3 regions of the Aneurinibacillus thermoaerophilus genome follow, and region 1 is predicted to be linked to each of the others. Evidence: riboswitches for the same ligand, from Rfam matches in the RefSeq annotation. Region 1 holds a riboswitch; each other region holds the start of a gene.
What was found. Region 1 has a riboswitch for cyclic di-AMP ahead of K3F53_RS13210 (C40 family peptidase). Riboswitches for the same ligand answer to the same signal wherever they lie in the genome.
Positions count from the first base shown of each region.

Region 1 (8,198 bases):
TGTATGTGCAATTATTATTTCTCGCGGTGTTACAAAAACGGGATTAGGTTCTCGTATTGCTTATATATTTGTGAATAAATTCGGAAAGAAAACACTAGGTCTTTCATATGCGCTGGCGTTCACTGACCTTATACTTTCTCCAGCCATGCCCAGTAACTCTGCTCGTGCAGGTGGTATCGTATTTCCGATTATTTCCGCTTTGGCTCATTCATTTCATTCAAAACCTGAAGACGGGACAGAGCGGAAAATCGGCTCGTTTTTGATAAAGACTGCATTTCAGGTCAACGTAGTGACATCCGCTATGTTTATGACGGCGATGGCAGCTAATCCACTTATTGTATCAATGGCTAAAGAAGCCGGCATACAAATCAGTTGGAGTGGTTGGATGCTCGCAGCTATTGTCCCTGGTCTCATTAGCTTACTTATTATTCCTTGGTTCATCTACAAGATTTATCCGCCAGAAATTAAAGAAACACCAAACGCGGCAAAATTTGCGATAGAAAAATTAAAAGAAATGGGGCCGATGAGCAAAGCAGAAAAGAGAATGGTTTTTGTATTTGTAACGGTCTTAGGGTTGTGGATTTTTGGTGAAAAGATTGGCGTGGATGCTACTACAGCTGCGCTTGTCGGTGTGTCTTTACTTCTTCTTACTCAAGTATTAACCTGGACAGATGTTAAAGGTGAGAAGATGGCATGGGATACACTTGTATGGTTTGCCGCACTTGTTATGATGGCAGGGCAACTAAATAATCTTGGGTTAATCTCTTGGTTTAGTAAGGAAATTCAGGGATTAGTATCAGGTATGTCTCCAATGGTAGCCTTGTTAGTATTAGGTATGGCTTATTTTTATAGTCACTATTTATTTGCTAGTGCAACTGCACATGTAAGTGCAATGTATGCTGCATTTCTTGCGGTATCTCTTACTGTAGGAGCACCGGGAATGTTTACGGCATTAATGCTCGCGTTTTTCAGTAATCTGTTTGGTTCTATAACTCATTACGGTTTTGGTCCAGCCCCCATTCTCTTTGGTCCTGGTTATGTATCAGAGGGAAAATGGTGGGCTATAGGATTAGCCATCTCAATTATTAATATTATTATTTGGCTAGGAGTTGGCTCCCTTTGGTGGAAACTACTTGGTTTATGGTAGATAGAGTCTTAAAGAAAAATCTCGCTATCTAAATGGGTGGCGGGATTCGTTGCTACAGGTCTTCCAGAAACAACCCGTTTGTATGATTTACAACACACTTGTGCCACATAATTTTCACCAAAAATAACCTGGCCTTGCGCCGGGTTATTTTTGGTGGCTACTAAATGAAAGTGGAGCCATGTTTGCCATCATGGAGCATGAAAATTATCCTCCCCCTGGATGCTTTAATTTCTATGTAGATGATGTTGATACACTTTGAGAACAGGTGAGAGATAAGGGAGAAGTAGTGGAAGAATTATTTTCCACTGCATATGGAATCAGGTTATAATATTATTCCGAATCGCTGCTTCAAGATTTCGTTTCTTTCTTCGGAAGACAAAATCATCCGTTTAGTTTTTATGGAGTTAATTGTCTCGATTAGTGAATCACCCGAAATAGTGATTCGACCATTAGGTGTAGCAAGAGAACAGATAAGTTTTTTCGTGAAATGAGACTCCGAAGAAGTTTGCTGGTACTGATTCATTTCATAAAACTCGTCAAGTTTACGAGGTTTTTTCGTGAATTTAAATTCTGTAATCCATTCATTCTGCACTAATTTCTGGAAACATAAGGTCTCGGAATTTGACTCACTCGTGATACGGTACGAACCACTGACATCGGTGACAATGTCTCCCGAAAGCTGAAGAGGGCTACGCACGGAATCACCAAACCCGACATCGACGATATAGTCTTTTTCGAGGTGTACTAAAAGAGCCATGTGGTCGAACTCAGGGCCATATGTACCATCACCGTGATGAACCCGGCCAGAAACCAGTGACACAGAGAAACCCACATTTTGTAGAAGCCAACCTAACAGTCCGTTCAATTCATAACAATATCCTCCTCGTTTACTTACAACAATTTTTTGGTAAATTGCTTCAAGGTTTATTTCAATAGGACGGGAGTTTATGATGTCCAAGTTTTCAAACGGGACGGACAGCATGTGACGCATTTGAATGAATTGAAGCGACTGGTAATCGGCGTGAATGTCTTCAATATCAACACCAATACGTTTGAGGTACTCGCGTACGTTCAATCAAATCTCCTCCTATGCTTAACAACTTTTCACGTTGTGTATCTGCCATCCAGAAAATATCACCTCTATAAGTATATGATACACACTTTATTCCCTCAAGAAAATTGATTTGTGTTGATAAAAAATTTTACTACATATATGAAGCGAAAGCAGGAGCAGAGCTTGATTTTATCAAAAATTAGGAAGATCTTCGGTTCTTTTTATTTTTGGGCAAGTCTAATATATTAACTTAATGTGCATATACCGGGACTCATTATTGTCGGAAATACATGGGGACACACCCATCCCTTTACTAATGTACCGCTCGTCTTTATACGGTAAGGTAAGAAAGGATTCAATGAATGCCTAGTCCATCAATTGGAACGGGGGAATCATTTTATGGGGTGAAATCGTGTATACGATCGGGCACCTTTCAACCGAACCCGTCAGCTAACCTCGGAGGCATGGGAAAGGGAGAGTGTAATAATTTGTTAAAACGCATGATTACTATTGCAGGAATGACTGGGGTTTTGCTTACCGGAATGAGTAACTTGGTACCTCAACAAGCTCAAGCACAGCAAGTTGAATCACAGCAAGGCGAAGCATATACATGGCCTCACCAGGTGAGCACCAAACAACAGACAGATCCATTTACAAACAATAGGCCAACGCAAAGTGCTAATTTAACTACTGGGTCAGCAACAGGACTTCAGATCGCTAATTATGCCAAACAGTTTATCGGTATACCGTATGTACATGGAGGAAGATCCCCGCAAACCGGATTCGATTGTTCAGGATTTACTTCATATGTGTACAAGCATTTCGGCATCTCGATATCAACTGGTCCTATCGGACAACTGAAACAAGGCTACCAAGTAAGCAAATCCGATATGCAGCCTGGTGATATTGTCTTTTTCCATTCGGGATCACGTAGCGGCTATCACGAAGGAATATATATCGGAAACAATCAGATGATTCATGCACCTGCTCCAGGTAGAGGTGTACAAATCACCGATCTAAGTTCGTCATGGTGCCAAAGCCACTTTGCACAGGTACGCAGATACTTTTAGTTTATAAATCACTTTTCTTTAAAAGAGAGAGCACTGAAAAACGATTGCATTTTCTGTGAACTGAGTGCTGCTGGATTATTTCCAGTGGCATTCTTTATTTTTGTTAACTTTAACTATTCACTTTCTTAACATACGGATTCATTTATAACGAATGGTTAAACTCATAAATGTTTCCTTAGTGACATAAAGCTAGGGGATTTAATTGCTTATTAGGAAATACAAGAAAAAGCACCCATCTTCCGCTTTACGGAAAAAAGTCGGGTACTTTTTCGGTGCTCTCCCGTTTAGGTGGAGGGGCTTTAGATTCTTAGGTTTCAATGGATGGATTAACGCATAAAGCCAATTGTCTTTTCTTCATTTTTCTTAGATTGTATTAACTCTTTCTTTATTTCATTAAATTCTTCTTCCGAGATTATATTTTGTTCTTTAAGCTGTGATAGCCTAAATATTTCTGCGGAAATAGAAGAAGGTTCTAAATTATGATAGTGAATATGGTTGTAGTATTTTTGATTAATATATTTCTCTTTTGCTTGCTGTAATTCTTTTATGAAATCATGTACTTTTTCTGACGAAGGAATATTTTCAAAAAAGACAATGTCTGTTTTATGATCAGATAAAGAAGTATAAGTATTATAATTAAACCAAAACATTATCCAAAAAAAACATGAGATAGGTGAATAAAAAGTCAAAGAGTCTAGCGCTTCTGCTTTATCAGTGTTAGAACTTGCAAACAAATAGTCCCATGCCATCATGGCACTTATTAACGTAAAAATGATAGCTGCAATAAAGGATTTTTTAGGGAATACCGAGAAAGATACCTGATTTTCAGGAATATCTTCGAATTTAATAAGTTTGTCATGCTTAAAGAAAAAGCGTTTATAACCATATAATAGTCCATTTTCAGTGATTTTAAAGGTACGTATAACAAACTTGCTTTTTTGTACTAACATTGTGTATTCACCGCCCATAATATCAAAAGTTACTTTAATAGTAATTATAAAGGAAATCAAATCCTTAATAAACAAAATATAGTATAAATTCTGGAGGAAGGGGATTTCTCGCGTGCCATGGTAAAATAATATTAATAGTAGAATCGCCATGATAAAAGAATTACATATTTTTCAACTATGATGATGGGCATAGATAAAATTATTGTGTAAGGGTGAGGTGTAAATATTCAAAATGGAAATAAGGGACAGTTTTGTCTTAGTGGCCGGATTTGCTCAGCTCCCTAAAGGGACTCCAATTTTTGAAGTGCAAAAATCAATCGGGTGTATTCTTGTTATTGATACAGAAACAGATATTATCGTAGACTGTACTTTTACTTTTATTCGAGATATTACTAATGACTTTATTTCGGCGCTACTTCGTGGAAAATCTATTACACGAGACATCGATGAAATTATTAATACAGTCGAACGCAGATTTATCGTTCCGCCAAAAAAAGCCGTCATACAGGCCATTCTTTCAGGGTATAACCGATATATTGAATTAGATAAAGAAAATGTAAAAAATTAATTAAAACAAAGATGTAAGGGATTGCAATTTACAGAAAATTTTTATATAATTTATTTAAAGTATAATCTTTATATTTACGTTGTTAACTGGGCGATTTGCCGAGGACGGGGCATGAACCCAGTCTCAATAAAGCAAATTGGTAGCCAGTAGAAACGAAGGTTCTGGAAACGATAGGTTTCTTATGGACTTTAGTTGCTACTGGCTTTTATTTTTACAATAAAACGAGAGGAGAATCATTATGGAATTTGGTTTATTCACAGTATTTGACAACTACAAAAAAATGTTCAATCGTACCCCTGAACAATTTTTTCATGAAGTCTTAGAACAAACAGAATATGCAGACCAATTGGGTTACAATTCAGTATGGTTTGCCGAACATCATTTTAGTGAATACGGAATTTTAACCACTCCGCAAATTTTACTCGCTGTAGCGGCACAGCGAACAAAAAATATTCGCCTTGGTATTTCTATAGTTACTTTGCCATTCAAAAATCCTATTCAAGTAGCCGAAGATTACGCTTTATTAGATGTATTGAGCAATGGTCGAATAAATTTGGGGTTTGGGAGCGGCTATCTTCCTCACGAATTTGCCGGATTCAACGTCGATCCCGCTGATAAGGCGCTTCGATTCAATGATGCTCTAGCTGTTATTGAAAAAGCTTGGACTGGGGGAAAATTTTCCCATTCAGGAGACTATTATCAATTTTCTAACATTAAATTAGAGGTACTGCCAAAACAGAAAAAAGTGCCGATTTGGATCGGTACACTAAGCCGCAGGGGGGCAGAATTTGTCGCTAAAATGGGATATAACATTATGGGAGTCCCTTATGTCGCCAGTAACTCTTTATCAGAGTTAAAAGAGATAATTGATAACTATAAAGAAGCATATCATCAGGCCGGACATGACGAAAGTGAAATAAATATTCCTTTAGCAGTTCACACGTTTGTAGCCGAAACACGCGAAGAAGCGGAACGAGTGTCTAAAAAACATGTAAATCTGTATTTAGATACCCGCCAGTATGGAAGAAACGCTACATTTGAAGATCTTGAAAAACGCGAACATTTACTCATTGGCACCCCTGAAGATGTCATAAACAGACTCAGGAAATATCAAGAAGCTGGCTGTGACCATATTATGATGCTCATGAACTTTGGAGGGCTGCCACATAAAGAAGTGTTGAAATCTATAGAAATAGTGGCTAAAGAAGTGATGCCTGCGTTTAAAAATGATACCATCAAACGAAAAAGTGTTGTAACGGAAAATAGTCACATAGTTACTTCTTAATTTTAAAAGCAAAGGGGTATCATCTGGAACACAAATTGGTTTGATGCTCACTTCATATCTTGAAAAAGTCGGCAGTATCATTTGCATACCAAAAATGATATTATTGACTGTTTTAAATTTATAGACCTGATCTGAGGAGGATGGGAGATATGAGTGAACAATTCATAGGCACGAATCAAATCGAGTTAAAGAAAAATGCAAACGCAATAGATATACGAAACAATACTGTACCAGCCAAATTAACATATCTTGTCTTGGCCATCTGTTTCTTCGGAATTATGGCAGAAGGCTATGATTTAGGAATTTACGGCGCTGTTCTTCCTAAGTTATTGGAAAGCAAAGAATGGGGGATTACACCTGCACAAGCGGGGGCGATTGGTAGCTACGCCCTTATTGGAATGTTAGTTGGAGCTATAGCGGTAGGTACAATTACGGATTTAATTGGACGAAAATGGACATTTATATGGAGTATCGCTCTGTTCTCGATTACTATGGCTTTATCAGCAATAGCAACATCCGCAGAAATGTTTGGTGTCTTTCGTTTCATTGGAGGAATTGGTCTCGGCGGAATTATCCCAACAGCATCGGCGTTAACGATCGAATATTCTTCTAAGCATCGTCGATCCTTAAATTATGCAATAATGTTTTCAGGATATGCTATAGGAACTGTCATCGCTGTATTATTGTCACTAGTATTACTTACAGCATTCGGTTGGAGAATTTTGTTTTGGATAGGGGCTATACCTATTTTGGCCGTTCCGTTTATTATCCGGTACTTGCCTGAATCAGTAAGTTTCTTGCTTTCACATCGTCGTGTCCAAGAAGCCGAAGATATTTGTAAGCGTTACCAGATGGATTTCTCTGAAGAGTATACAAATAATGATTCTGAAAAGCAAAATTATAAGAGCCTTATGTATGGGTTATCAACTTTGTTTTCCAAAAAATTTGCAGGGACTACGATATTATTTTGGATTACTTATGTAATGAGCTTTTACTTAATTTATGGATTAAATACATGGTTGCCGCAAATCATGCGTCAATTAGGCCACTCGCTTGGTTCAAGTCTATCATTCTTGCTTACGCTCAATCTTACTGCGGCGATAGGGGTCATTTTAGGCGGTGCAATAGCTGACAAATGGGGGTCAAAGAAGGTTATAGGTCTCTCTTATTTCCTGGCTGCTTTAGGAATGTGGTTTGTTACCATAACTAAATCTGAAATACTGGTATATTGTTGTATTGGTATAACAGGGATTGGTACAATAGCAAATACGCAATTATTGCATGCTTATCTTTCGAAATACTTTCCTGCCACTGTAAGAGGTACAGGATTAGGATGGGGGCTTGGTGTCGGTCGAATTGGTGCCATATCCGGACCGATATTGATTGGCCTGTTTATATCCATGGGATTTAATGAATTATTTAGCTTTTATACGTTCGTTGTCGCCGGAATTATAGCTACAATAGCAATATTCTTCATATCTAACCGTCATCATAACGAGATTATATAAAATGAAATGAGCGTAATTAAAATCCATTCTTTGATCGGTGGCTTTTTTCACCAGACGAGTGCTAAGAAAAATTAAAACTTTTGTTATTCTATAAGATAATTTATGCGTTTTTTGGGTCAACCCAAGGTTGGAGGTGAAATGATGGCAGGAGTTGTGTTGAGCTTCTCATTCATGAACGAACGGGCAAAATGGTTGAAGACATATAGGATATGTAATATAATAAACAATGGAACGTAAAAACACGGTCTGGTTGGTAGTCCAGGCGCATTGGTGATTTGGATTTACATATCATCAATGTCAGTAATCTTCCCCCCTCGGGATGTCCATCGTTCCAGCTATGAGTTTAGAGGGGGAATTAAGATGAAGTTTACTGTTTATTTTAACGGTCAGTTTTGGGTAGGTGTTGTTGAAGAGATTCATGATGGAAAATTAAGAGCAGGTAGGTATGTATTTGGTCCAGAGCCACGAGACCAAGAAGTATTTGAATTTGTGAACAGAAGATTATTGGACTTTATTAATGGGTTGTCGGAAGAAGTCGCTATCGAAAACCATGAAGTTAGAAAGATTAACCCGAAACGTTTAGCAAGACAAATTTCTCGGGAAATTAAAACGAAAG
Region 1 covers NZ_CP080764.1:2,533,939-2,542,136, reverse strand. The annotation lists gene K3F53_RS13220 (anion permease) at 1-1,147, shown strand, start outside; gene K3F53_RS13215 (arylamine N-acetyltransferase family protein) at 1,470-2,222, opposite strand; cyclic di-AMP (ydaO/yuaA leader) riboswitch at 2,555-2,681, shown strand; gene K3F53_RS13210 (C40 family peptidase) at 2,690-3,271, shown strand; gene K3F53_RS13205 (SHOCT domain-containing protein) at 3,598-4,221, opposite strand; gene K3F53_RS13200 (DUF3870 domain-containing protein) at 4,454-4,789, shown strand; gene K3F53_RS13195 (LLM class flavin-dependent oxidoreductase) at 5,028-6,074, shown strand; gene K3F53_RS13190 (MFS transporter) at 6,224-7,582, shown strand; gene K3F53_RS13185 (YjdF family protein) at 7,943-8,198, shown strand, end outside.

Region 2 (8,198 bases), 120 kb from region 1:
CGGTTTCTACCGCTACTTCTCCTACAACCATTTATACCATCTCCGCAAATAATCGTTCTGGTTTTTCTAACAATTCTCTGATCCGATTCGTAAATTTCACCGCCGTAACACCATCGATCAGACGATGATCAAACGATAAGGATATATTCATCATCATGCGAATAACACCTTCTGCATCCCGGACAACCATGCGCGGTTCCATCTTATGCAAAGCTAAAATGGCGACTTCCGGATGATTGATAATCGGAGTTGCATACAATCCGCCGATCGGGCCTACATTGCTGATGGTAAACGTACCACCGGTAATTTCGTCCAAAGTCAACTTTCCTTCCCGGGCGCGGGAAGCAAGATCACGGATTTCCTCGGCCAGCTGGAAAATGGTCTTCCGATCCGCATCCTTAATTACAGGAACAAGAAGGCCATCCTGCGTATCTGTAGCAATACCAATATGATAGTAATTCTTTAAAACAATTTCATTCGTGGCGTCGTCAATCGAAGCATTTAATGTTCTAAACTCCTTTAAAGCAATGACAACCGCCTTAATAAAGAACGGCAGGAACGTCAGTTTGATCCCTCTTTCCTCAGCATAATCCTTCAATCGCTCCCTTAATGCCTTTAACGCATCCATTTCCAATTCATCTATATGGGTCACATGCGGAATAATGGTAACGGATTTCACCATATGCTCGGCAATTTTCTTACGGATGCCCTTTAGTGGAATCCGCTCCTCCGCTTCTTGTTCTTTGGGTACTGCTTTTCTAACGCTATCAGCAGGCTTCGCTTTAGTCACATCGTCAACGGCAACCCAATTTTCTGGAACCGTTGCAACTGTTTCGTTCTGCTTATCTTGAGCGAAACGCCGTACATCTTCTTCTGTAACCCGACCCGCAGGCCCGGTTCCCCTGATCTGTTCAATATCTATTTTCATTTCCCTTGCCAACTGACGCACATACGGAGTAGCCAACGCGCGATGTACCGTCGCGGTTGCCGGACTGGCATGGTTTTCGCTCATTTTGACAAGAGAAGCTGGCATTTTTGATTCAGCTGCGGGCGGTGCTGCAGCTTCTGTTTCCTCCTCAATAATGAGAAGAGTTGCTCCTACTTCAACGATGTCTCCTTCAGAAAACATGATTTTTTTGATAACGCCTGTTACTGGCGAACTTAATTCTGCATTTACTTTATCAGTTTGCACTTCCACAACCGGTTGATCGCGCGTGACAAGCTCCCCTTCTCTGACCAACCACTTAGAAATTTCTCCTTCATGCATACCCTCCCCTACGTCAGGAAGCTTAAATTCAACCATGCTTTTCCCCCCTATTTATCTTTCAGCTAAAACAAAACCGTTTCCACAATTCCTTGTCTAACCCTTTCGACATTTGGAAGGTAGTCATCTTCAATGCAGAATTGAGGAACAGGTACATCGAAGCCGGTTACCCGCTTTACGGGCGCCTTCAAATAAATGAGGGCTTCATCATTAATAATGGAGATAATCTCCGCGCCCAACCCTGCCGTTTTATGCGCTTCATGGACGACGAGCGCGCGACCAGTCTTCTGTACCGATTGCACAATCGTATCGCGATCCAAAGGATAAAGGGTACGCAAATCAATGACTTCACACTTCCAACCTTTTTCCTGTTCCATTCGTTTCGCAGCCTGTAAGGCTTCACGCAACATGGTTCCCCAAGCAAAAATCGACAAATCGTTGCCCTCCTGTACCACCCTTGCCTTGCCGAGCGGCACGCGATACATTTCTTCCGGCACCTCTTCTTTAAAGGCACGATACAGTTTAGTAGGTTCGAGGAAAATCACCGGATCCGGGTCTTCAATAGCCGAAATCAACAACCCTTTCGCATCGTACGGATTGCTAGGAACAACAACTTTAAGTCCCGGAGTATGCACAAAAAATGTTTCTACGCTTTCGGAATGCAGTTCAGGCCCGCGAATACCTGCCCCGTAAGGCGTACGAATGACCATAGGCACAGCGAATTGACCGCGGGTCCGGTATCTCATCCGGGCAGCATGGGAAACAATCTGCTCGAATCCAGGATAAATAAAGGCCAAAAATTGTATTTCCGCCACCGGAATCATACCGTTAAGGGCAAGCCCGATGGCTGAGCCGATAATGCCCGCTTCAGCCAACGGCGTATCAACAACGCGCTCGGAGCCGTATTTTTCGATTAATCCTTCCGTCGCCCGAAAGACCCCTCCATTGATCCCGATGTCCTCGCCAAGAAGCATCACGCGCTCATCTTCTGCAAGCTTCTGATCCAACGCTTCCGTTATGGCTTGAATAATTGTAAGTTTTCGGCTCATCATTTCTTCCCTTCCTTATCCAGGATGTTTTGCAATTCTTGTTGCTGCTCCCGAATATGCCAAGGCATCTCAGCGTAAACATGGGTAAACATATCGCCTGGCTTTGATTTCGGATAGCTCTCCGCCTTTGCTAACTCCTCATCTATCTGAATATTGATTTCCTTCAGCCATTGCTCTTCCATGATCTCGTTCCATAAACCTTTTTTCTGCAAAAATAATTGAAGACGTTTGAGCGGATCGCGCTTCTCCCGCCATTCCCGGGAAAGAAGTTCCTGGGCGCGATATTTCTTTGGATCATCCGCCGTAGTATGCGCTCCGTAGCGGAAGGTAATCGCTTCAATTAATGTCGGGCCTTCGCCTTTTATTCCCCTTTCAACCGCTTTCTTTACAGTAAGCCAAACCGCGAAAATATCGTTGCCGTCTATGCGCACGCCTTTCATATCATAGGCATCCGCGCGTTGGGCAATCGTTTTCGAAGCCGACTGTTTTTCAAAGGGAACACTGATCGCATACCCGTTGTTTTGACAGAAGAAAATAACGGGAACCTTGTATACGCCGGCAAAGTTAAGCGATTCGTGGAAGTCCCCCTCTGAAGTCGCACCATCCCCCAAATAAGCGATGCTTACACTCTGTTCGCCTTTCAGCTTGCTGGCCCAAGCCGTGCCAACAGCGTGTACCGTTTGTGTAGCGATCGGAACACATGGAGGCATAATCTTTTTCCCTTCCGGACTTATGGAACCTTCCATATGCCCCATCCAATATAAGAAGACGCGAAACATCATCTGGCCATGGGTAATCGCTGCCGCGTGATCGCGATATGTCGGAAACAACCAATCGTGAGGCGATAAAGCCATCGCACTTCCTACCTGAGATGCTTCCTGACCTTCAAAAGGCGCATAGGTTCCCATCCTACCTTGTCTTTGTAAGATGATGGACTTCCGGTCAAACATTCTAACACGCAGCATATTCTTATACATCCTAAGCATAAGCGCTTCATCAATTTTTCCTTCGATACTTTCGCGAAGCTCCCCTTCAGGAGTTAAAACCTGGTACATCTCCGCCGTATTTTCCTCGCCCGGTACCGGTGTATTCGCTTTCAATTTGCCAGCCTGCTCCGGTAATCCATTTATGCTTACCGACATTTTTACCTCTCCCTTCATAAAATGTGATGACAACTGTATACATTCCATTGGATACATTGACATCCTATTATCGTTCAAGAGTAGAGAAGAAGTCATGATACTTTCTTTAATTAGCAAGAAGTATACCAAGAAGAAGAGGTTATGTTTTCAATATTTTCAGATTTCATATCAGATTAAATGTAAAATAATGATACATTTTGTTTTTCTTTATGTATCAAAATGAGAAAACAAAGTGAGCATCTCTTATTTTTGTTTAAAAATGATACATAAATTTATCATGAGATACCATATGCTTCCATTTTTCTGTATAAAGTAGCCCGTGATATTCCTAACATTTGGGCAGCTTCCGCTTTGTTTTTGCATTTGCTTACTGCCTCTTTTATTAAAGACATTTCCATTTCTCTCAAAGTAGGGAGTTGAATGGTTGGGGAAGAATCGGATGACGCGGAAGCAATATGCTCTGGCAAATCAGCCAAATCGAGGACTTGATTGTCATCCATAATAATGGCGAGTTCCAGAATATTTTCCAGCTCGCGGACATTCCCGGGAAACGGGTAAGCAAGCAAATGCCGGATAACATCTGGATGTACCTTTTTAACCGTTTTGTTCAACTTATGTCTCATCTTCTTTAAAATATGATGAACAAACAACGGAATATCCTCTTTCCTTTCGCGCAAAGCAGGAATTTCTACCCGTACGACATTCAGACGATAATAAAGATCCTCACGAAATTTCTTTTCCTTGACCAGTTTTTCCAGGCTTTGATTGCTGGCTCCTATAATACGTACATCTACTTTTTTCGTTTTCGTTCCGCCTACTCTAATTAATTCCTTAAATTGAAGCACCCGAAGAAGCTTGGCCTGAACAGATGGAGTTAAATCCTCCAATTCATCCAGAAACAATGTCCCCCCATCCGCGAGTTCAAACATTCCCTGTTTTCCTCCCCGCCTTGCACCGGAAAAAGCGCCCTCTTCATAGCCAAATAATTCACTTTCCAACAAAGTTTCCGGAATGGAAGCACAATTTACAGCAACGAATGGCTGTTTCGCTCTCTCGCTATGGTTATGAATAAAACGGGCCAGCATTTCTTTTCCGGTTCCGCTTTCCCCTTCAATCATGATCGTGGAGTCAACCCGCGCTGCTTTTAAAGAAATTTCCACAATTTTTTTCATGGCAGGACTATTTCCGATCAGCATATCATTCCCGTCAGCTAAATCGGCAAGCGATAACTTTTGCTGGAGATCTTTTATCGTATTTTCCGCTTCTGACAATCTGTGATTCAGCCGCAATATTTCGGTTAGATCGCGGAAGATCGATACAGCTCCCAGAAGCTGTTGCGTTTCGTCATAGATAGGCACAATATTTGAAATAACGACGCTGTCTCCTGCACGCGCTGGAATATCCAGCGCCGGGTAACCAGACTGTAAGACTTTTAAAATATTTGTATCAGAAACGACATCTTTTACATATTGCCCAATGAGCTCCTGTTTTGGGATTCCTGTGATTCGCGAGCATGCTTCATTTACATATAAAACTGTTCCCCGCTGATCAACGATAACGACCCCTTCATGGAAGAGGTTCATAATAGCGCCGCCCTCATCAATAAAATTTTTTACGTTCAAAGCGATCACCTTCCTGTTTTATTCTCGGTGCAAAATGTCTCAAAATTTTTATTTTACATCTACTTTTAGAATTTTCTCTAAATCACAATCTAAAATAAACAATTCCACCTGCTCCCCAAGTTTAGTACTTATATCACTGTGGCTTGAAATCACCTGACAACCGGTAATACGTGAAATCATCTCCTCCGTTTCCACGCTGTGTGACTCACGCAAAATACGCCGCATCTCCTTAACCAGCGGCTTCCCTCGCTCAATTTTCACCAGCGTCTTTTCTTCCTGGGTCAGCACCTCTTTTAAACGTACAATCACCATATCTTTAATAATATATGTCTTCGTTTCTCTTGGTCCTCTGCCGAGAATCTCCCGTAAAAATTTGATATACGCTTCACTGATCGTTGCTTCCATCCTGTTTTTTGATGATTGTCCCATAACAACGTCCCCCCTTTTTTTTCTACCTGTTTTTCTTCATAAAAAAAACCGAAAGAAGAGGATGTCTTCTTCCGGTTTTTCGCACTACAAACAAAGCTGTCACGATAGCAAGACAACGTTCCTCCTCTCGACACGCTTACGAGGTTAGCTGACGGATTCGGGCGTGAGAGTCGCCCTACTTGAATTTGCTATTCAAGATTCACCCCGTGCGGCTTATAATTTTGAATACCGCGGTTGGTTCCCCCGTTCCCTATTTGGGACTCAGCGATCAGGTTGGATGTGAATATTTACTTTTTATCAGCACTTCGATTGCCATCATTTCAAAATACATCAATGGGATGGATTTATATTATGTGTGCTGTTCACTTTTTGTAAAGAAGGATTAGCATTTATAAAGCGAAGAAAATCTAAATTTTTTTCAAAAAAACTTTTACTTTTCTTCTATATTCTCTTTTTTTTACTCTTTTTCTTTTGTTTGCTCCACTGCATAAAATAAAAATATTTTTCTTGCATGGCCCTGCTTCAACATAAAAAAAACAGATAATACGAAGAAATCGTAAAAAATAAGGAGATATAGTAAGAATATAAATGATTTTATCATTTTATTATTTTAACAAAACGTAATTTAGCTATTTTTTGTTTAAATTTTGGGTTTTGTTTTTTGTTTCAGTCCTCTTATAATGATTCACATAAAACAATTGCAAATTCGGCCTAATTCCGGAGCATCCGGAAGCGGAGGACCCACGTATTTGGGGTTAATCCTTACTTTTGTAAGGAGGGATGAGAATCGCTCTTTCGCCATCCTACCCGTCAGCTAACTTCGTCGGCTAAAGCGAAGGAGGTCTTGAGACCGCCTATTTGAGCAGTCTTTTTTTATTGTGCTTTACCGCCAGTAAAATGAGCCGCTCTTATATTTTGCAGGTCTTTTTATTTTTGAAAAAATCAAATAACACTGTTTCAAGAAAAAGAACAGGGAGACAGAATGCAAGTCCAACCAGAAGGGATGGGCAGGCATTAGGTAGACCGATCGTGCTTTTTCTCCAGCAGTGAATCGCATGATAAACCGGACTTACATGGGAACTTTTTTATCCGTTGCCTCTAATGGAATGAAAAAGTTCTGGTGTACTGGCGTCTATTACACCCGGTTTTCTTTCATCATGCGTTTCAAACGGAGAAGAGGTATGCATCGGTCTATTTTTTTTTTTAGAAAAAACTACGCGATATCCAAAAAAGGAGGATGGAGGAATGTTTCATGATGTCATCACTATCGCTCTATTTGTAGTATCATTCCTGATTTTTTGGGGATTTGCCTGGTTTTGCGATCGAGCATAAGGAGGTGATTGATCGATGGTTGCACTTAGCATGATTGCATTCCTTGCTATTGTTTATTTAATTTTCGTCCTTATGAGACCCGAAAAATTCTAATGCTACCTCTAATGCTACCAATGTCGATGACGAGGAGGAACGAAAATGAGTATAGGAATTATACAAGTAGCTGTCACTCTATTGATTGCATTACTATTAATCAAACCGGTAGGAAGCTATCTGGTTAACGTATTTAGCTATGAAAAAACCAGACTGGATCGTGTATTTGGGCCGGTTGAACGTTTATTTTATCGGATAATGGGTGTGCATGAAGAACAATCCATGGACTCGAAACAGTATGTGACCGCTGTGCTATTCTCTAACTTCGTTATGATGATACTCATATACGCTGTACTACGTCTCCAAAAATATCTGCCGTTCAATCCGGATGGTATTGATAATATGCCAAGCGCACTGGCTTTTAATACAGCAGCATCTTTTATTACGAATACCAACTGGCAGGCCTACAGCGGAGAAAGCGGACTGTCCTATCTCTCCCAAATGCTGGCCATCACATTTCCGATGTTCACATCTAGCGCAACAGGATTTGCAGTAGCTATCGCTTTTATTCGCGGTATATCTGGCAATAAAAATGAACTGGGTAACTTCTATGTTGACCTTGTCCGTCTAATAACCCGTGTACTCCTACCGCTTTCTTTCATCGCCGCGCTCTTTCTTGTCTTTCAAGGCGTACCGCAGACGTTACATGGTGCAGTGACCGCGACAACGCTGGAAGGGGCAAATCAGGTGATTACCAGAGGGCCGGTAGCTTCTCTGGAATCAATCAAACACTTAGGTACAAACGGCGGTGGTTATTTCGGAACAAACGCAGCGCACCCGTTTGAGAACCCGACACCGCTGACAAACCTTCTGCACATTTTATTTATGCTGCTTCTGCCCACTTCGCTTATTTATGCATTTGGCGTGATGATTAAAAACAAACGTCAGGGCTGGAGTGTCTTTGCAGCGATGAGCGTTATTTTCCTCATTATGCTCGGCACTGTACTCTTTCAGGAATATAAAGGAACGCCAGCGTTACATGCAATGGGCATTCACGGCAACATGGAAGGAAAAGAAGTTCGCTTTGGCTTTTTTGAATCTGCATTATTTACAGCGGTAACGACAGCTGCTACCACCGGCTCGGTTAACAATATGCATGATTCATTGACTCCGTTAGGTGGTTTTGTTCCGCTCGCAGAAATGATGCTCAACAACGTATTCGGCGGTAAAGGTGTCGGTTTATTAAATGGCCTGCTCTATGTCATTTTAAGTGTATTTATCTGCGGCTTAATGGTTGGTAGGACGCCGGAATTTATTGGAAGAAAAA
Region 2 covers NZ_CP080764.1:2,418,508-2,426,705, forward strand. The annotation lists gene lpdA (dihydrolipoyl dehydrogenase) at 1-31, opposite strand, end outside; gene K3F53_RS12620 (dihydrolipoamide acetyltransferase family protein) at 32-1,303, opposite strand; gene K3F53_RS12625 (alpha-ketoacid dehydrogenase subunit beta) at 1,330-2,313, opposite strand; gene pdhA (pyruvate dehydrogenase (acetyl-transferring) E1 component subunit alpha) at 2,313-3,368, opposite strand; gene K3F53_RS12635 (sigma-54 interaction domain-containing protein) at 3,731-5,077, opposite strand; gene K3F53_RS12640 (Na-translocating system protein MpsC family protein) at 5,126-5,506, opposite strand; cyclic di-AMP (ydaO/yuaA leader) riboswitch at 5,626-5,783, opposite strand; cyclic di-AMP (ydaO/yuaA leader) riboswitch at 6,205-6,350, shown strand; gene K3F53_RS19935 (potassium-transporting ATPase subunit F) at 6,869-6,931, shown strand; gene kdpA (potassium-transporting ATPase subunit KdpA) at 6,983-8,198, shown strand, end outside.
Region 2: linked by a shared signal. The riboswitch ahead of K3F53_RS12640 (Na-translocating system protein MpsC family protein) and the one ahead of K3F53_RS13210 (C40 family peptidase) in region 1 are both predicted to bind cyclic di-AMP.

Region 3 (8,198 bases), 490 kb from region 1:
GGCTGAAACGAGGCAAATAGCGGCGAAAATGATTTATCGCGGATTTAATGAGATTATTCATGCGGAACAGAAGTGGAAGGCGCGCCTGTCCCCCGGCACACTTGCCGCATTTCGTACCGCATTTGAAGCGATTCTTAGTGATTTGAAGCATAACCATAGGGCGATGGGACTTTTGAGTCATATGTACATACAGGATCATTATGTTTATGCCCATTCTTTAAATGTAACCATTTACGCTACTGCTGTTGGGTTAGAATTAGGTTATAATGATAAAGAATTACTCGAACTCGGTATGGGAGCAATGCTGCATGATATCGGAAAGCTAATGGTTCCGCGCGAAATTTTGTATAAACCGGGTAAGCTTACGGATCAGGAATTTTTTCAGGTGAAAAAACATGCGGAATATGGATTTGAATATTTGCGCCATCAGCAGGGAATTCCGCTATTGAGCGCGCATTGCGCGTACCAGCATCATGAGCGGATGGATGGAACAGGCTATCCGCGCGGGTTAAAAGGGGACAACATTCATAAATATGCCCGCTTGTTGGCCGTATGTGATGTGTTTGACGCTTTGACAGCCAACAGAGTCTACCGCAGTGCGATGCTTCCTCATAAGGCTATGGAGATAATTTACACAGGTTCTGGAACCCAGTTCGAGAAGAAGGTTGTTGAAGCATTCCACAAAACAGTAGCGATTTACCCAGTTGGGCTTGCAGTGACGCTGAGCAACGGAGCTACAGGCGTTGTGGTAGATTATAACCGGGATTTGCCGGGGCGTCCGGTTGTACGAATTCTTAAAAATCCGGATGGAAGCAGCGCGGAGCCATACTACGAGATTGATCTTGCTAGGGAATCAACGCTGATGATTGTGCAATGTGATACAATTTTGTAGCTATAGGATGAGGTGAAACAAAATATGAAGTTAGAGAACTATGTCACAAGTACGGAAGATAACGTATACGCGATTAAGAATGTGCCGACCGAAGTTGTCGGCACTGTTTTTGCGAAAGTAAGCCGCAGTCCGCGCAGCTTCCGTGATAATTTGTACGATTTAATTAAAGAAGATATGCTGCATTTGCCGGATGTTGACATGATTTCGATGTTTAAAGAATCGGCGGCACATGCTGGTGGTTTCATGAAGAAGTGGGGGGTTGATTACGGTCATTCCAGCATTAAAGAGCATGCTTTTGCCCAATTCTGCATTGAAGGTGTATCTCGCTGGTTTACAGAAATTCTAGAAACGGTGCAGGCGGCGAAATGGCTATCTTTTACGGAATTTAGCCTTCGCTACCAGAAGCCGCAGGACTTCGTTGTTCCGCGGGAATTGGATCAGCATCCAGAATTAAAGGAACACTATATCACCTTTGGCAAAGAATGCTTTCGGAAATATGAAGAGCTTGTTCCGCTTTTCTTTGCCTTGATTAAAGCAAAACACCCTGGCATGAAAGACAGTGCTGTAGAAAAGCTTGCGTATGAAAATGCGCGCAATGTGCTGCCTCTGGCCACTAAATCAAACGTAGCTGTCACCGGCAATGCTCGTGCCATTTCCGACGCGATTGCGGAAATGCTATCACATGAAGGGTATAGCAGCGAAGTGGTGGAGATAGCGCAGAAAATTCGCAAGCATACGACCGAAGTGCTGCCTTCGCTTATCAGCCATACGGAAGCGACGCCGTATCTTTGCTCTTATATGGCAGAGTTTTATCAGCGTCGTGTGCAGGAACCGGAAACATTGCCGGTGTATAACGGCCCGTTTGTGGAAGTGACGAAAGACGCCGCAGCGCTTGCGTTTACACGCTCGGATGATATGGTGCTGGGCGATCTGGCAAAGATGAACCGATTCAGCGAACTTCCCGCCATCATGCGCGCATTTGGTAAGCGTGTGGCGGTGACATGCTCCGAAGGCTGTCATCACCAGATTATCCGGCATCGTGCGTTCGACTTTTCACTTCAACTTCCGGATACGCGTTACGGCTTGATTCTTCCACAAGAAGCAGTGGAAGCATCCGGCACGCCAGAAGCGGAGCGCATCATCAATACATTGCTGACTATGCGGGCAGAGTCGCACCGATTGTACAATGAATTGGTGGAGAACGGCTTAATTGGCATCGCGCCATATGTTGTCTTGAACGCTAACGCGCGCCGATTGCCGTTTTATGCAAACATGTACGGACTGGCCCATTTCGTGACGCTGCGTAAGGAAGAATACGCACAGGATGAAATTCGCAGCGTGGCCTTTCAACTTGAACGCATTTTCCATGATATGGAACATTCTTTGCCTGGATTTGAGATGGATCGGCATTTGAAGAAATAAAAAAGCGCTTAGGGCGTTGGGCTACATGTTTTGTCCGTTCGCTATTCACGAACTTTCCCTTCTTTCTGTTGCTTAATTGCTTAAAAAGTAAACTCGATCGCAAAGCTGTTCTCTAAGCGGAGCACACAAAACATCTTGGTCGCTTAAGACACAAGATAGTTGTGTGCTCTTTTCCACTTTTTAACGGCTTTGTTGCAGTACAAAAGGAAAAATCGCGCAAAAAATCAATCAAGCCCGGGAAGAAGAGGTGAATGGATAAGTTGCTTAACATGAGAACCTAGGCGCTTTTTTTTGCACTCTTAGCCAGATAAAGCGAATATGTTATAAGATACAGTCCCATGAATACAATCGAAATACGATACATGACCGCGTAGCTGGTTGCCGTTGCTATGGTGCCGAGCAGCATAGCACCCGCGCCGATTCCCAGATCAAATCCGGAGAAGAACGTGCCGTTGGCGGCGCCACGCCGGTTGGGTGCCACCCTGTTAATCGTCCACGCCTGTAAGGTCGGCTGAATAGCGCCAAACCCGATGCCGTAGAATACAGAAGCAAGAATAAGTGACAACAAATTATTGGAATAAGATAAAAACAGCAATCCTACAGCTGTGAAGAATGCCCCTGGCAGCAGGATCCATACGTGTCCACGCCGATCAAACAGTTTGCCCGCCACAGGACGGACGATCATAACCATGAGAGCGTGAGTCAGAAAGAACCATCCTACGTTTGTAATTCCTGCTTCTTTGCCGAACAGCGTAATAAAGGTAACAATCCCGCCATATGTAAGCCCGAGCATTATTGCAAGAAATGAAGGAAATAGCGCCTTTACCTCTAACCATTCATCGAGTCGGTTACGATGTTTTGGCTCCGGAGAAGGAACGAAAACAGAAACATCTGGATAGCGAATGATCTGGGAAAGCAGAAAGCTTATCACAGCAAGCAATGTAGAAACAAAAAACAGCATTCCGAAGCCGGTTTTTTCTACAAGCCAGATGCCAAACAGCGGTGCAAGCGCCATCGCCAGCGTAGAAGAAAGGCCATAGTATCCCATGCCTTCTCCACGTCGTTGCGCCGGAATAATGTCAGAGACGACCGTTCCGAAGGAGGTGGTAGCAATTCCCCATCCGATGCCATGAATGACTCGCAGACTTAAAATAAGAAATACGGTTGTTGTCCAGTAGTAACCTGCCACCGAAAGAATGAAAATAAGCAGACCGATAGCCATTACTTTTCTCCTGCCGAGCGTGTCAAGTGCTTTTCCGGCGAACGGGCGAGCAAGCAGAGCGAATACGGTAAAAATCCCGATAACAAGCCCAATAGAGAATTCGTTGCCGCCGCTTTGCTCCACATATACAGGAAGCGTTGGGATTAACATTTGAAAGCTGGTAAACAGAAATAGGTTCGATAGGGTTGTCAATATAAAATCCCGGGTCCAAAGGGCGGGAGAAACGTCAGTTCGCGAGGGAGCTTTCATATGCTCATCTCCTTTTTGAGAATGCTTTACCGTAATTTTACGATAATCTCGATAGAATGTCCTTTCATTATATATATGGTTTTGTCAGAAAACGTGTCTTCTAACCAAGAGGAAGCAGGGGTTTTTGTTTGCGTAAAGTGAATCGAAAGAGCAGGAGCGAGAGGGAAAGGGAGGGGAAAACATGAAGAGAAAGCCTTCGCATTTTGCTATGCTAGAGACGGCGCAAACATGATAGGCATACCGGATAGACCGTGGCAGCGTGTTGCTTGCCCCGTTTCCTTTCATATCGAGTAAACATCAGCTTAATATACAGATATATTTCGATAGGTTGCAAAAAAATTCAACAAAATGTGTCTAAATTGTGAACTTTTTCTTCTAATTCTTCTCTTTTTCGATATAATTCGATAAACTGTAAACGTTGTTAGTGGAAAGAGATAGAAAGAAAAAGATTTCCTTAATTATAAGAGGTGGCCTATTATATAGAAAATTTTACTTGCCGAATCCACAGTAACGTGGAACGGGGGACAATTTATTTTTGGGGTGGATCCGTGCAAGCGGAAAGAGACCTTCTCCTCTTAACCCGTCAACTAACCTCGTAGGCATGAAGGGAGTAAAACTAGGCTATGAAAAAAAAGAAAATTATGATATTTGCGATTTCTGGGACAATCGCTCTTAGCGCTTTGTTTGCGCCTATAGGTACCCGTACAGCTTCCGCAGCCGAAAATTCTCTTGTGGAGATAGCAAAAAGTTTAATAGGAACGCCTTATAAGTGGGGGGGAACCACCAAAAGTGGTTTTGACTGTTCCGGATTTTTGAATTATCTCTTCAAAAGAGAAAAGATTTCTTTGCCGCGTACGGCAGCTGCTATGTATCAGAGAGGAACACCGGTTTCTCGTTCTCAGTTACGTACGGGTGATTTGGTATTTTTCAAGACGTCCCGTCGTGCTCCTGTAACACATGCGGGTATGTATATTGGAGACGGGAAATTTATTCATTCTTCCAGCGGCCGTGGTGTTGCTATTAATGATATTAATGATAAATATTACTGGGGAAAACGTTATGTAGGCGCGAAGCGCATCTTGAAATAAGCGGAGTATTTATTTACATACATCTTGCTATTAACTCCTAACTGCCATAAGGACGGTTGGGGGTTTTTTAATTTTTTACGGATGCCCCCCATAAACACGTTATTTAGCTCGAAGAAAATAATTAAGTGGGAACCATATATTTACTGGTTTGCTAACTTCCGAAGGCCATCAGGATACGTTAGATTGGATGGTGATAACATAAAAAATTACTGGTAGAAATAAAGCGGCGTAAGCAGGCTTTATTTATATGAAAATAGTAAGGGAAAGGTGGGTTTTCATCATGAAACGAAAATTTACCAAGCTAGCGTTGGCTATGGGTTTGTCACTAAGTGTGGTTTCTGTAGCTTCCGCGGCCAACTTCAAAGACTTCGACAACTTTTACTGGGCGAAACCCGCAGTGGATAAATTAGTAGCAGAAGGGATTGTGTCCGGTTATAAAGACGGAACGTTTAGACCAGGCAAACAAGTGTCCCGCGCAGAATTTGTAACAATGGCCAACAAGGCGTTTGGCAAGTTCAATGAAAATGCAATTGTTGATTTTAGCGATGTGCATAAGTATCAATGGTTCTATCAGCAAGTTGCTTCCGCTTATCAAGCAGGTTATGTCACCGGATATCAGGGCAAGTTTGCACCGAATAAGCCCATTACACGTTTTGAGGCGGCAGTTATGATGGCACGTCTGCTAGAACTGGATGTGACAAAAGTCGACACCGCGCAAAAGCTTGATGATTTTAATCAAATACCGGTGTGGGCGGTCGGCAGCGTCTCTGCTCTGGTAGACAAGAAAGTGATGAAAGGATATACGGATAACACCTTCCGTGGAGCTAAATATATTACACGCGCAGAAGCGGCTGTGTTGATTGAACAAGCGCGCGCATATCTCTATGGTAAACTAAAGTAATATTGGTATATTTTGTGGCGTTATACTTCTTCCGGCCTGAAAGCGGTGCTTTCAGGCTTTTTGTTTGCTCCCGCTTTCCACAAAGAAGCTATTCTGTTCGCTCCACTTTGGTAAAAGCGGTGCTGGATAGAATGTCTTTTAGTCCTAGACTGCCGGCTTTGGGCATATATTGCAGCAAGGGGGTGGAAACATGGGAAGGAAGAGATGGCGCGGAAGAAACGTTCGTTCCCCGATCCCTTCGAAATATATGTTTTTAATTTCCCTCCTGATTTTTTTGGGTCTTACTTTTCAAACATTCTACTATATAGAGAAAAATATAGAGCCGGCCATTCGTGAAATCGCCCGCATCCGGACGGAGCAACTAGCGACCAAAGTGATTCATGATGCTATCGGTCAAAAAATAATTAAAGATGTTAACTTTAAAGAACTTGTGCAGCTAAAGGAAGATAAAGAGGGAAAAATCCAGGCCGCCATTTTTAACCATAATGAATATACGCGTATTGCGTTGGACACGATGGAAAATGTGACCCATGCGTTGAAAAACTTAGAAGAGGTGCCGCAGACACTTCCGCTAGGTCAGGCGCTGAAGAGCAATTTGTTGGCACAACTAGGCCCCGACTTGCCACTTACGCTTGTACCATTCGGAAGCGTGCATGTCGAATTGGAACCGAGAATGAAAGAAGCAGGCATTAACATGGTATTGATTACAGTTGTTATTATTATCCAGACAAAGGTAAAAATTGTGATTCCTTTTGCAACGCAGCCGGCGATTGTAAAAATGGAAATCCCAGTTTCAAACGCGCTTATCGTCGGAAATGTGCCCCAATTTTACTATGACGGCAAAGGACGGCCGACAGGAAGCGAAATTCCGGGCGTACAACCACCCAGTATCGTGCCTCCTGTACAAACCAATAGCATAGAAATTCAGAAATAGTGGATGCATAGGTTTAGCCAAAATCATTTTTGGGAATAATATAATTATTAGCTTTAAAAATTTTTCTCTCTCTCTTTCTCCCCCTTATTTTTCCACTGCAAGAACGGCAGTGGATTTTTTTTTGTCTTTATGATTAGGAATAAAATGGGTAATTAAGATAATTCTATCGAACAAAGTATTGTGATATATTGTAAAATAGAAAAGAAGGATGTAAGCGATTTCACAGCTGGTTGTAAGAGTGGAAATAGAAGATGAATAAACAGACAGCATAAAAAGGAAGGATAAAGAGAAAGCGGCAAGGCTGGCATAGAAAACTAGGCAAAAGAAAGCATATGTAGTATGTTGAGAAGAATGAATGCTCATTCAATAAAATTACATAAATGAAGAGGTGGGATAGCGTGAACATGTTATGGGGACTCTTGGGGATTCTTGTTGTGCTCGGGATCGCATTCTTATTTTCTAATAACAAAAAGTCGATTAAACTGAGGCCCGTGCTGGGTGGTTTGGCGATTCAACTAGTATTTGCATTTATCGTCCTGAAATGGGAAACAGGGAAAAAGTGGCTGGAAAAATTAACGATGATCGTTACAGAAATTACGGGTTACGCAAATGAAGGAGTTAAATTCTTATTTGGCGGTTTATATACGCCCCAATCCGGAATTACTTTCGTATTTGCATTCCAGGTATTAACCGTTGTTATCTTTTTTTCCGCTCTGATTTCCGTGCTTTATTATCTCGGCATTATGCAATTGATTATTCGAATTATCGGAGGTGCGTTGTCGTGGCTGCTTGGAACGAGTAAAGCGGAATCAATGTCCGCTGCCGCAAACATTTTTGTCGGACAGACGGAGGCACCGCTTGTTGTTCGTCCCTACATCGCGACAATGACCAATTCGGAATTGTTTGCGGTGATGACCGGTGGACTGGCCTCGGTGGCGGGTTCTGTGCTTGTGGGCTACTCGCTGCTTGGCGTGCCATTGGAATATTTACTGGCAGCCAGCTTTATGGCGGCACCGGCCGGCCTTGTGATTGCAAAAATTTTCGTGCCGGAGACGAAAATACCGGAAACCGCTCCGGGAAGCAAATTGGAGTTCAAAATGGATGAGGACTCGGAATCGGTTAACGTTATTGACGCTGCTGCGCGCGGCGCAAGCGTCGGTTTGCACCTTGCGCTTAATATTGGAGCTATGCTGCTTGCTTTTATTGCGCTTATCGCTCTCATTAACGGGGGATTGGGCATTATCGGTGGCTGGTTTCATTACGAAGGATTATCTTTGCAGAAGATTCTCGGATTTATTTTTGCCCCTCTTGCATTTGCGGTCGGTGTGCCATGGTCTGAGGCGATCATGGCCGGAGGCTTTATTGGTGAGAAGCTTGTATTAAACGAGTTTGTAGCCTATACTGATTTCGCTCCGCAAATTAAGAATCTTACACCGAAAACGGTAGCGATTGTCAGCTTTGCGCTCTGCGGCTTTGCCAATCTGTCCTCC
Region 3 covers NZ_CP080764.1:3,020,815-3,029,012, reverse strand. The annotation lists gene K3F53_RS15630 (HD-GYP domain-containing protein) at 1-892, shown strand, start outside; gene K3F53_RS15625 (FAD-dependent thymidylate synthase) at 917-2,314, shown strand; gene K3F53_RS15620 (MFS transporter) at 2,592-3,785, opposite strand; cyclic di-AMP (ydaO/yuaA leader) riboswitch at 4,270-4,401, shown strand; gene K3F53_RS15615 (C40 family peptidase) at 4,409-4,873, shown strand; gene K3F53_RS15610 (S-layer homology domain-containing protein) at 5,154-5,774, shown strand; gene yunB (sporulation protein YunB) at 5,965-6,708, shown strand; gene K3F53_RS15600 (NupC/NupG family nucleoside CNT transporter) at 7,107-8,198, shown strand, end outside.
Region 3: linked by a shared signal. The riboswitch ahead of K3F53_RS15615 (C40 family peptidase) and the one ahead of K3F53_RS13210 (C40 family peptidase) in region 1 are both predicted to bind cyclic di-AMP.